DNA from 4 places in the Bacillus sp. LL01 genome. Region 1 is predicted to be linked to each of the others. Evidence: riboswitches for the same ligand, from Rfam matches in the RefSeq annotation. Region 1 holds a riboswitch; each other region holds the start of a gene.
What was found. Region 1 has a riboswitch for S-adenosylmethionine ahead of mtnW (2,3-diketo-5-methylthiopentyl-1-phosphate enolase). Riboswitches for the same ligand answer to the same signal wherever they lie in the genome.
Positions count from the first base shown of each region.

Region 2: it holds a riboswitch for S-adenosylmethionine, as region 1 does, so the genes downstream of both, AB685_RS09465 (LLM class flavin-dependent oxidoreductase) here and mtnW (2,3-diketo-5-methylthiopentyl-1-phosphate enolase) in region 1, are expected to answer to the same signal.
Region 3: it holds a riboswitch for S-adenosylmethionine, as region 1 does, so the genes downstream of both, AB685_RS19340 (methionine biosynthesis PLP-dependent protein) here and mtnW (2,3-diketo-5-methylthiopentyl-1-phosphate enolase) in region 1, are expected to answer to the same signal.
Region 4: it holds a riboswitch for S-adenosylmethionine, as region 1 does, so the genes downstream of both, metK (methionine adenosyltransferase) here and mtnW (2,3-diketo-5-methylthiopentyl-1-phosphate enolase) in region 1, are expected to answer to the same signal.

Region 1 covers NZ_LFEL01000003.1:106,446-109,590, forward strand. Annotated here, with positions in the region: gene AB685_RS10080 (pyridoxal phosphate-dependent aminotransferase) at 1-1,135, shown strand, start outside; SAM riboswitch class I at 1,237-1,342, shown strand; gene mtnW (2,3-diketo-5-methylthiopentyl-1-phosphate enolase) at 1,603-2,847, shown strand; gene AB685_RS10090 (2-hydroxy-3-keto-5-methylthiopentenyl-1-phosphate phosphatase) at 2,844-3,145, shown strand, end outside.
Region 2 covers NZ_LFEL01000002.1:631,592-634,736, forward strand. Annotated here, with positions in the region: gene AB685_RS09460 (alpha-L-glutamate ligase) at 1-235, opposite strand, end outside; gene AB685_RS09465 (LLM class flavin-dependent oxidoreductase) at 273-1,325, opposite strand; SAM riboswitch class I at 1,461-1,566, opposite strand; gene AB685_RS09470 (hypothetical protein) at 1,760-2,254, opposite strand; gene AB685_RS09475 (PTS transporter subunit IIBC) at 2,515-3,145, shown strand, end outside.
Region 3 covers NZ_LFEL01000008.1:56,710-59,854, forward strand. Annotated here, with positions in the region: gene cydD (thiol reductant ABC exporter subunit CydD) at 1-899, opposite strand, end outside; SAM riboswitch class I at 1,525-1,645, shown strand; gene AB685_RS19340 (methionine biosynthesis PLP-dependent protein) at 1,927-3,045, shown strand; gene metC (cystathionine beta-lyase) at 3,042-3,145, shown strand, end outside.
Region 4 covers NZ_LFEL01000004.1:46,167-49,311, reverse strand. Annotated here, with positions in the region: gene metK (methionine adenosyltransferase) at 186-1,385, opposite strand; SAM riboswitch class I at 1,563-1,728, opposite strand; gene pckA (phosphoenolpyruvate carboxykinase (ATP)) at 2,185-3,145, shown strand, end outside.

The DNA of each region.
Region 1 (3,145 bases):
GCCGAAACAGTTTTTTGCCTCTTTGGTTGAAAAAGTGGGAAGCGTTATGGCACAAGGGCATGATGTCATCAATCTTGGCCAAGGAAACCCTGACCAACCTACGCCAGAACATATCGTAAAATCGTTGCAGGAAGCAGCGGATAAACCGAATCATCATAAATATTCACCATTTCAGGGACACCAATTTTTCAAAGAAGCCATCGCGACATTTTATAAAAGGGAATATGACGTCGACATAGATCCGGATACGGAAGTTGCCATTCTCTTTGGTGGTAAAGCAGGACTTGTGGAAGTTCCCCAGTGCTTACTGAATGAAGGCGATACGGTGCTTGTCCCAGATCCTGGCTATCCGGATTATTGGTCCGGTGTGGCATTGGCAAAAGCTAAAATGGAATACATGCCATTAAAAGAATTATATCATTTTTTACCAAACTATGAAGACATCAATCCGGAAGTTTTAGCAAAAGCAAAGCTTATGTTCCTCAATTATCCTAATAATCCGACAGGGGCAGTTGCGACTTCTGCGTTTTTCAAAAAAACCGTGGATCTTGCAAACAAGCACGATATTTGTGTTGTACACGACTTCGCGTATGGTGCTATCGGGTTTGATGGAAAAAAACCGAAGAGCTTTCTTCAGACGACTGGGGCGAAAGATGTCGGCATAGAAATATACACATTGTCGAAAACTTTTAATATGGCCGGTTGGCGAGTAGGATTTGCTGTTGGGAATGCAAGTGTCATAAGAGCCATCAACCTTCTGCAGGATCATATGTATGTCAGTATTTTTGGTGCGATTCAAGAAGCTGCTGTAACGGCATTGCTTGATACGCAACAATGCGTAGAGGACTTGGTGGATTTGTATGAAGAACGACGTAATGTCCTGATTCATGGAGTGCAGGAGATCGGCTGGGAGGTAACGGCTCCGAAAGGATCTTTTTTTGCATGGCTAAAGGTCCCGGAAGGTTTCACTTCAGAGCAATTTGCGGACAAGCTGCTCTATGAAGCCCATGTTGTGGTGGCACCGGGAAAAGGGTTCGGTGCTTATGGTGATGGATATGTACGTGTCGGTTTGTTGACAACTACCGAAAGATTGAAAGAAGCAGTTCAACGGATCAGAGAATTAAAGATTTTCTGAATAGTCTGTTGACAACCTTTCAAAATGATGGCATAATCTCAACTAGAATTTATGAATTGAAAAATTGGCTCAATGACCGAGCAAAAATAATATATTATCCAATCTTATCAAGAGCAGGTGGAGGGACTAGCCCGATGAAACCCGGCAACCGACTTATTCCAATAAGCACGGTGCTAAATCTTGCAGCACGAGGCTGATAGATAAGAGGATGTTAGGTGTACTAACCTCTTCTTATCGAAGGGGTTTTTTATGTTTTCAACTTACTTAAAATACCAATTTAATCATAGGGACTCTAGCTGTTGATTGTAGCACAGGGCGGAGACTCCTTCGGGAGGTAGCGCTTAGTGGAGACCCCGCAGGCTTGCCGAGGAGGCTCCACAAGTGCCCCGAGGAAAGCGAAGCCCGGTGCGGAAATCAACAGCGGTGTTTAACAGAGCCTATGTTTTAAAAGAGAAAGGGTGTACATAATGTCAGAAATTCTAGCAACCTATCTGGTTCATGACCATAAAGATGACCTTGTGAAAAAAGCGGAAGGAATCGCACTTGGGCTTACAATCGGATCGTGGACAGACCTTCCACAGCTTGAACAAGAGCAATTAAGAAAGCATAAAGGCAGAGTTGTAAGCGTGAAAGAACTTTCTTCAAGTGACAGGGTGAACGCTTATTTGGGAAAAACGGTTACTCGTGGAATCGTAAAAATTGCTTATCCAGGCGTGAATTTCAGTAATGACCTTCCTGCCATTTTGACAACTGTATTTGGCAAATTGTCACTAGATGGAGAGATAAAATTGATTGACCTAGAGTTCGGGAATGACTTGAAGCGTACTTATTCTGGGCCGAAGTTCGGAATAGAAGGACTACGTTCCGTTACAGGGGTTCATCATAGACCTTTTATCATGAGTATATTTAAAGGTGTCATCGGCAGGGACCTCGGCTATCTTAGCAATCAGTTGAAGGAGCAGGCGCTAGGAGGAGTGGATTTCATCAAGGATGACGAGATACTTTTTGAAAACGAACTTACCCCGTTCGAACAGCGGATAACCGAAGGCAGAAGGATACTGGAGGAAGTGAAAGAGGAGACAGGTCATCGTGCAAGATATGCAGTCAACCTGACAGGTCGTACATTTGATCTTAAAGATAAAGCGAAAAGGGCCTCAGAACTCGGTGCCGATTTTCTGTTATTCAATGTTTTTGCATATGGCCTCGATACACTACAAAGTCTTGCGGAAGACAAGGAAGTGTCCATTCCGATGATGGCGCATCCGGCAGTTAGTGGGGCGGTAACACCATCTGAATTTTACGGTATTTCCAATGAACTACTGTTGGGAAAATTACTACGATATGCAGGAGCTGACTTTTCCTTGTTCCCTTCCCCTTACGGAAGTGTTGCATTGCCAAAAGAACAGGCTCTGGGAATACGTGATGCACTAACAGAAGAGGACGTTCAGATAAAAGCGACCTTGCCTGTGCCTTCAGCAGGAATCCATCCAGGATTGGTTCCGCTGCTCTATCAGGACTTTGGAAACGATGCAGTCATCAATGCAGGAGGAGGGGTCCACGGTCATGAACTTGGAGCTGCAGCCGGGGGGAAAGCCTTCCGACAAGCGGTGGAAGCGGTATTGGGAGGCCATACACTTGCTGGCTACTCGGAAACGCATTTTGAGCTGCAAGTTGCCCTCAAGCAGTGGGGAAGTGTGGAGGTTACCAAATGACAGTGAAAAAGCAAATGATTTTTTGCGACTTTGATGGAACCATCACCAATAGTGATAATATCATTGCCATCATGAAAAAATACGCCCCAAAAGAATGGGACGATATTAAGGATAAAGTGCTATCCCAGGAGATTTCCATCAAGGAAGGAGTGGGGAAAATGTTTGCTCTACTTCCTTCCGACCAGAAAGAGGATATCAGCAATTATATTATTAATCATGCTGAAATCAGGGAAGGTTTCAAAGAGTTTGTCGCTTTCACCAAGGAAGAGGGAATCCCGCTCTATATTGTCTCCGGAGG
Region 2 (3,145 bases), on a different contig from region 1:
GATGCTCAAGCCATGCCAAAACTGATCCCGTCAGTTCCGGTGCAAAGCGATGGTTTCGGGTATGGGAAGAAGCGCTCATTCTATTATAAAATACGCCTTCAGGGGGCACTTCGGTCAATGGAACAACCCCTTCGTCTAAATGCCATTCTTCAAAAGGAAGTTCCAATTCTTCCAATCTATTTGTAAGATGTGTCGTCCATTCGCTATTTTCATGAATAATATAGATTTTTGCCACGATGTTTGCCTCCATTTTTAAAAGTTTTCTGTTGATGTTATGCTTCGGCAAGCTCTTCCGCTTGAGGGTGTACAAGTGGCATTACCTGCTTTGCAAAGCGCTCCATTTCCTCCAGTTGTGGTGAGAACTGCAACAACAATAGATCCACGCCTGCCTGTTCGTATTCTTTTATCCTATTAGCAATCTGCTCCGGGGTACCAATTAAATTAGGGCGCAACCCTCTGTTAGAAACCGAATAATCCTGGAGCTGTACTTGCTGCTCCAGCTGCGACTTACTTGTAAAATCCACGAACCCAGCATATGCCTCGGATTCCTTCACATCTGTGATTCTGGCAAGTTCCACCTGCGCCTCTTCCTCCGTATCCCTGCAAATGACATAGGCGGCCATCCCAAAGGATTGGAACGGTGGATTGGAAGTCTCAGATCTCTTCTCTCTCATTCCGGCGATTTTTGCAGCCATTTCCTCTACTGTTCCCCCGTGCATCACATAGGCATCACAGTGGGAGGAGATCACCTCTTTCCCTTTTGGGCTTTCCCCGCCTGCATAAAGAATCGGATTAGGGCGTTGTACTGGTTTCGGGAAAAGCTTTGTATCTTTCAGCTGGTAGTATTTCCCGTCATAGCTGAACGAGTCTTCTGTCCACAAACCTTTGAGCACCTCGATAAACTCCTTGGTGCGGTCATAGCGCTCATCATGTTCGGTAAAAATACCGCCATATTGACGAGCCTCCTCCTCCCACCAAGCAGAGACAACATTCAAGGTAAAACGCCCGTTACTGATATGATCGATATTGGCAGTGGCTTTAGCGGCAATCGCTGGATTATGAAACCCTGGCCTGATGGCTGTCATAATTTCAATCTTCTCCGTAACAGCAGCAAGTGCCGCAGCTGTCGACCAGGCTTCTAACGTGTCTTCTTGTGGTCCTTTTATATCATTCAAAAATAATTCCGCAATCAATGTCGTATCAAATCCAAGCTGTTCCGCCTGTTGAATTACTTTTTTCGCATAGTCAAATGTAGGAGGCATGTTTTCGTCCTCCACATTTCTCAACCAACCGCCGAATATTGGCAACCAAAACCCAAACTTCATATCAGAATTCCCCCTGCTATTTTTGTCGTGAAGCTTTGTAATAAGACGTTGCTTTAACAGACCCCTTTTGTGAAAAATAGACAAACAAAAAAACTCCTCCGATAAGAAGAAGTTTGACTATGAGCCCGTAACATCCACTTATCTCCAAGAACGTTTGTCTTGCTGGAATTGGCACCTATACTATTGTCAGTACGGTTGCCGGGTTTCATAGGGCCAGTCCCTCCACCTCTCTTGATAAGAAAACTTACTATTCAATTATTATTAACTTTATTAATCCTATCATGAAACTTGGAAATGAACAAGTCTTTCGTATAGCTAAATAAAATTGTTTGGTTTATTGTTATCTTATTATGACTTTAATGAATAATGTCCTGATGATGTTCACCAAAAAACGCCCTCAACATTGGAAGGCGCTCCCGTTAAAAGCGTAAAAACTATTGTACATCCTTTTCAAAATTAGGTGCATGCAATCCTGCAGCACTAAAAGTATCACCGATCTTCTGGTGGAAATCTCCCAATGCAGCGTCCATCTCTTCCATATCAGATCCGTCTGCCAAAGTTGCAGCACGCTCTTCAAAATAAAGGGCCAACAGTTCGATGGAATCTTTCATGTCAACTTGAAGGCTAGCATCCAAGTTTTCAGGAATCTCTATCCCGCGAAGCTCGTTCGCAATACGATTGCTCGCCTCTACTGCTGCTTCAAGATCTCCAGTCCCTTCTGACCTTTCATAAGTGGTAACAGGCTCAAGATGCTTGCGGATGGTCTGAATCATTTTCATCTGTATATTCATAAGGACTGTTACCGTTTCCCCACTTTGGTCAGCAGGAACTGCTTGTGTCTCGGTAGTGTCCACTTCATTTGTTTCCTCATTGCACGCAGAAAGTACGATAACTAAAACAAGAACCATAGAAAAAATTAACTTTTTCATATTCAAATCTCCTTTACTTCTTCCATTACGGAAATAGTGTACTCGTTTTCACGACCACTGTATAGACCTAACTGCAATGTTAGATTCTTCAAAAAATTTTTCTGATATACTATCATTTAATATTTTCTACTTGCATTGTAAATCAACATCTCTTACAATAGGTAAATGCAAACGGTTGCACTTTATGTGCATTACCCTACATTAAAATGAATTCGTTTTCATCAGAAAATAGAAATAAATATAGAAAGAAGGCTGTTTAAATGAGGAACTTTTTATCTTTTGATTTCTGGCAGAAATTCGGTAAAGCTTTACTGGTAGTGGTTGCTGTTATGCCTGCTGCTGGTATTATGATCTCTCTTGGTAAGTTGGTCGGGATGACTGGAGGAGACATGGCTCTTGTGCAAACGATTGCAAGAGTAATGGAGGATATCGGTTGGGGAATCATCACCAATCTACATGTATTGTTCGCAGTTGCCATTGGTGGATCGTGGGCTAAAGAACGTGCGGGGGGAGCTTTTGCAGCATTGATTGCATTCGTTCTTATCAACCGTATCACTGGTGCTATCTTTGGGGTTAACAACGATATGGTAGCTGACCCTGAAGCTACTTTCACCACACTTTTTGGACAAGAACTAGTTGTTGGTGATTACTTCACAACTGTGTTAGGTGCTCCAGCACTAAACATGGGAGTATTCGTTGGTATCATTGCCGGATTCCTTGGAGCAAATTTATTCAATAAATTTTACAACTATAGTAAATTACCAGATTCATTATCCTTCTTTAACGGAAAACGTTTTGTACCGTTTGTTGTCATTGCTGGATCTGTTATTGCAGGTATTGTACTTAGTGTTGTTTGGCCGTTTATTCAAGGGTTATTAAATGATTTCGGTG
Region 3 (3,145 bases), on a different contig from region 1:
CCCCGCCCCGTGTGAAAGGCGCTCCCAAGTTCCTTCAGATACAAATAGAACTCAGGGGCCAATACCAGTACGAAAAAAGCTGTAAAGAACGTGACATTTTCAAAAACAACAAGCTGCAAGCCTACTTCAAGCGCAATCAACCCGATGGCAAGCATGGAAATGAATTCAAGCATCAAGGATGAAAGGAATGCAATCTTCAACACTTCCATCGTCGCATCTCGGAAACTTAAGCTGCTTTTTGCGATTGTTTCCTGCTGCTTGGCCGAGCGACCGAAAAGTTTTAACGTCGTCAGTCCTTGCAAGGTATCAAGGAACGTTCCGGAAAATGCGTTCAGTTTATCCATCTGCTCTTCGGATTTCTTTTTCGTTTTTAAGCCAACGACAATCATAAATATGGGAATGAAAGGCGCTGTAACTAGGATTATCAGTCCCGTATTCACATGCTGGCTGAATGCCGCAATCAAAATCATGATCGGGATGATGCTCGATTGGATGACCTGTGGCACATACCTGCTAAAGTACGGATCAATTTCATCCACCGCATCCATCATGACGCTTACCTTTTGGCCAGATTGGCCTTTTAGGGAAGCTTGGACCGGACTGTTGGAAAATTTCTGAAGCAGGGCAATTCTGAATTCGCGTTTTACTTTTGCCGCAAGCTTCACGCCGGTAAGCCCACTCCAATAGGTCAATGCCGCTCTTGCAGCCAATACCGCTAGAAGCCCGCCAAGGAAAGGCAGGATTTCTTGGAAAGTGTGGCCCCTTAGGAACACGCGATCAACGATGGTGACGAAGAAATACGCTTGCCCGATGACCGTCGCTCCTGTCAGGAGGGCGATTAAAATCAGTGTCATTCTTGTGCCTCTATGTGATTTGGCAATCGTTTTTAAATCAGTCATATAGTTGAATCCCTCTTTTCGCTTTGGTTGTTAGTGAAAATCGGATTTTTATTGTAGTCAGTAAAAGTTAGTGAATAATTTCACAAACTATATGGTTAACATTATATAACATGCTCGGTGGAATTTCCTGTTTAGGGATTGACCATTTTATGACATATTTATGTTTTCCCTCTTCAGTTATTAAAGTAACGAATTTGTCAGGAGACGAAACTGTCCTTTTTTCATGTGACGGGATTATTTTGCGTTATGATGGGATTATTCGGAGATGTGAAGGGATTTTTACCTGTTATGAAGGGATTATCTTCTCTTGTGACGGGATTAGATTTTTGAAGCTCATCAATGACCTCCTATCTATTAGGAATGGTACTCTTTGTGAAGGGATTGAACGAAGTAGTGAAGGGATTGCTTTATTGTGAAGGGATTAGAAGTAAAATCCACTATACAAAGCAAATTTTCAATAAAGAGCGAAACTATTTAGTAAGTACAAAAATTCCAACCCGACAACTTCTACCCCATCCCTTCACCGCATAAAATTAATTCATCCAGAAAAAAACATTGCATTTCACACTCACCTGTTGTAAATTAGTACAATAATTAAATTGTTCAGAAAATTAAATAGTGAACTTTCTTATCCAGAGAGGTTGAGGGAATGGCCCGAAGACACCTCAGCAACCAGCAGCGCTCGATTAAACGGACGCTGAAAAGGTGCTAATTCCAGTGAGCTGTGATGCTTACAGAGATGAGAAGAATGTACTTTCAATGGAAAAGTCTTCTTCTTATAGAAGGCTTTTTCTTTTTATTCAGCCGTTTCGTATCTCTAAAACTCCCCTGTTGCTTTCCGCTTCAGGTGTTCGCTTTCCACGGGGCGACCTTGAGCCTCCTCGGGCTATGCCTTGCGGGGTCTCAAGATTGTCGCTTCTCCCCCGTAGGAGTCTCACACCTTGCACTTCAAGCAACAGGGGGAGACAGAATCCCCCTTCCCTCTGGCTAAAAGAAATCGTCACTTACACATATAGGAGGCCTATTCATGTATAAAACGGAAACGAAGCTTGCGCAAATTGGAAACAGATCAGAGACTGCCACTGGAACCGTGAATCCGCCTGTTTATTTTTCCACTGCCTATCGCCATGAGGGCATCGGACAATCGACAGGATATGACTATACTAGAACCGGAAATCCCACGCGCCATGTGTTGGAAAAAGCGATTGCGGACCTGGAAAGCGGCGACCAAGGGTTTGCCTGTAGCTCCGGCATGGCGGCAATCCTGACAATCCTTTCCCTGTTCAAATCCGGTGACCACCTCATCGTGTGCAAAGATCTGTACGGCGGGACGTACCGCCTTTTTGAAGAAGGCTATAAAAAATGGGGACTGTGTTGTAGCTATGTGGATACGACCGACCTTTCACAAATCGAAGACGCAATCACTCCACAGACGAAGGCCATTTTTGTGGAGACTCCAACAAATCCCCTGATGGTAGAAACAGATCTCGAAGCCGTTTCCCAGCTTGCGAAAGCACACGGAATCCTTCTAATCTGTGACAATACTTTCTACACTCCTGTTCTATTAAACCCCATTAGATTAGGCGCAGACATTGTCATTCATAGTGCAACCAAGTACCTTGGCGGGCATAATGATGTACTTGCAGGCCTCATTGTGGCAAAAGGCGCAGAGCTTTGTCAATCACTTGCCCTTCATCATAACGCAGCGGGAGCGGTGCTTAGTCCATTCGACTCGTGGCTCTTGATCCGCGGGATGAAAACCCTATCCCTTCGCATGGAACGGCATGAAAAGAATGCGAAGCGGATCGCGGAATACCTTAGCCGGCACGATGCCATCACAGATGTACTTTATCCGGGAAGAGGAGGCATGCTCTCCTTCCGCTTACAAGACGAGGCGTGGGTAAACCCGTTGCTTCAGAATCTCACCCTCATCACTTTCGCCGAAAGCCTTGGCGGTGTGGAAAGCTTCGTCACGTATCCAGCCACCCAGACACATGCGGACATACCGGAAGAGATTCGCATCCAGACCGGTGTATGCAACAGGCTTTTGCGCTTTTCTGTTGGCATTGAAGACGCAGAAGACTTGATCCGAGATTTAGAGGAGGCGCTCAAGGCCGCTTCCATCCAAAAGGAGGTCCTATCGTGAGCCATTCTTTTCAAACGAAGCTGTTGCACAATCGCCATAAGTTTGACAAGAGCAATGGTGCGGTCAGTGTGTCAATCCAGCATGCTTCCACCTTCCATCA
Region 4 (3,145 bases), on a different contig from region 1:
GTGACCTTGCAACGTATTGAAAAGTCTCCCGGACCGCCCATTGGAAAGCGTAGCGCCTGCAACGGAAATCAACCCCTTTACGTCAACCAAGGGAAAGACCCGAATTTTATACTTTACTAAAAAAACGCCCAAGGACAAAAGCTCTTTTGGGAGCTCTCATTCTAAGGCGTTTTTTTATATCTATATTAAGCGTTCGCTTGCTCTTTCAAAGTAGCTGCTTTGTCGACTTGCTCCCAAGGAAGGTCAAGATCGTTACGTCCGAAGTGGCCGTAAGCTGCAGTTTGCTTGTAGATAGGACGACGAAGGTCTAGCATTTTAATGATTCCTGCTGGACGAAGGTCGAAGTTGTTGCGAACCAATTCTACTAATTTCTCTTCAGAAACCTTACCAGTTTCGAATGTGTCAACCGCGATGGATACCGGTTGAGCAACACCGATAGCGTAAGCCAATTGAACTTCACATTTGTCAGCAAGTCCGCTTGCTACGATGTTTTTTGCAACATAACGTGCAGCGTATGCACCGGAACGGTCAACTTTCGTTGCATCCTTACCGGAGAATGCTCCACCACCATGGCGCGCGTAACCGCCGTAAGTGTCAACAATGATTTTACGTCCAGTTAAACCAGCATCCCCTTGAGGTCCGCCGATTACGAAACGGCCAGTCGGGTTGATGAAGTATTTTGTGTTCTCGTCAATCAATTCTGCAGGAACTACAGGCTTGATAACAAACTCTTTAATATTGCGTTGGATGCGCTCTAAAGAAACCTCAGGATGATGCTGAGTGGAAATAACGATTGTATCAACACGAACAGGTTGGTTGTTCTCATCATATTCCACTGTTACTTGCGTTTTTCCGTCCGGACGTAAGTAAGGAAGAATTTCATCTTTTCTTACTTCTGTTAATCGACGGGAAAGCTTATGTGCAAGTGAAATAGGTAATGGCATTAATTCTTTTGTTTCATTACAAGCATATCCGAACATTAGACCTTGGTCTCCTGCTCCGATTGCTTCGATTTCAGCATCTGACATTTGGCCTTCACGTGCTTCCAATGCCTGGTCAACACCCATCGCGATATCAGCAGACTGCTCATCAATGGAAGTTAATACTGCACAAGTTTCCGCATCAAAGCCGTATTTTGCACGAGTATAACCGATGCCTTGGATCGTTTCACGAACGATTTTAGGAATATCTACATAAGTGGAAGTTGTAATTTCTCCAGCTACCAATACTAATCCAGTAGTAACAGAAGTTTCACACGCTACGCGTGCATTCGGATCATTAGTTAGAATTGCATCCAGGATGGAATCGGAAATTTGGTCACAAATTTTATCCGGGTGCCCTTCCGTTACGGACTCAGAAGTAAATAAACGACGTTGTTTAGTCATTAAAAAAAGTTCCTCCTTTTTTGTTTATGAAAAGTGTTTGATTTCTCTTCATGTACAGCAGTTATATTTGATACGGATCTCAGTTCCTATTGTGATGTTCTTTGTTATCTTGTGTAAAAATAGAAAAACCTTCCCACAAAATTGAGGAAAGGTTTGATTTCAAGAATTAGCCTTTCACTCTTATCGGTCAAGGTCAGAGCCTTGCTCAGGTTTAGCACCTTTTCTCAAGCGACCATATCTGGTCTAAAAATAAAAAAAGCGGCGTGCTTTTTGCGCTCGCTCATCCTTTGAGCAGGTTGCTGGGTTTCATAGGGCCTGTCCCTCCACCAGCTCGGAATAAGAGTATCCGTTCAAGGTTCTATATTAGCGCACTAAAACCTTTCATGTCAATAAAAAAGAGAAATAATTCGACAATGATTTACAGGAAATTATTGCTTCCTTATTATCATTGTCCTTCTTTTACTTCTACTGATATTCTAAGCCTTAAGAATTTGGTCCATCATTCTCTTTTACTTATCGGCAACAGGGTTTATAATGGGAGAGGGATTCGGGCTCATACATGTCCATCCGCTCACTTTGCGCTAAAATTGATAACGCTTTCACACGTGCAACTCTATCTAACTGCTTTCTGCTTTCCACTCGGATAAGCCTGTTTTTCACAAAACGTTAACGAATTCACATTAATTTTCATAAAATAAGCTAATTAGTATGGACTATTAGATCGAATGTGTTATACTTTTTAACAGATGAGAAAAACAATATAAAATTATTAATTCAAGTTGAAGGAGAGTTATCCATGATGAAAACGGTTGGTATCGATAATGGGTTAACAAAATTAATTTACGGAAGCAACACACATGTACAATTGTCTGTTCCCCAATTGGTGGAAAAAGTATTAAACCGTAACGAAGGCTGCCTGACATCAACAGGTGCGGTACTCGCAACCACTGGTAAATACACGGGTCGCTCCCCTAAAGATAAATTTATTGTAGAAGAAGACTTGAGCAAGGATAAAATCGATTGGGGCTCTGTAAACAGCCCAATCTCCGAAGAAGTATTCGACCGTCTATATAGTAAAGTTTTAACATACTTAGAGAATAAAGATGAAGTATTTGTTTTTAAAGGATTTGCTGGCGCTGATGAAAAATATCAATTACCAATCCAGGTAATCAACGAATTCGCATGGCATAACCTTTTTGCGCAACAATTATTCATTAAACCAAATGATGAGCAATTGGCCAAACATGAAACTGCCTTCAGCATCGTTTCTGCACCAAACTTCAAGGCTGACCCAGCTGTTGATGGAACGAACTCAGAAGCATTCATCATCATTTCCTTCACTAAGCGCGTGGTACTGATTGGCGGCACAGAATATGCTGGTGAAATGAAAAAGTCCATCTTCTCTGTGATGAACTATCTTCTACCGGAAAACGGCATCATGCCGATGCACTGCTCTGCAAACGTTGGACGTGAAGGCGATGTAGCATTATTCTTCGGACTTTCTGGTACTGGTAAAACAACTCTTTCCGCTGATCCGAACCGCAAGCTTATCGGTGATGATGAGCATGGTTGGTCCAATACGGGCGTATTCAATATTGAGGGCGGTTGCTATGCGAAATGCATCGGTTTGACACATGAAAAAGAACCTCAGATTTTTGATGCAATCCGCTTCGGATCTGTCCTTGAAAATGTGGTCATTGACGGACAATCTAGAATTGCCGATTATGATAACTCAACTTTAACCGAAAATACTCGTGCAG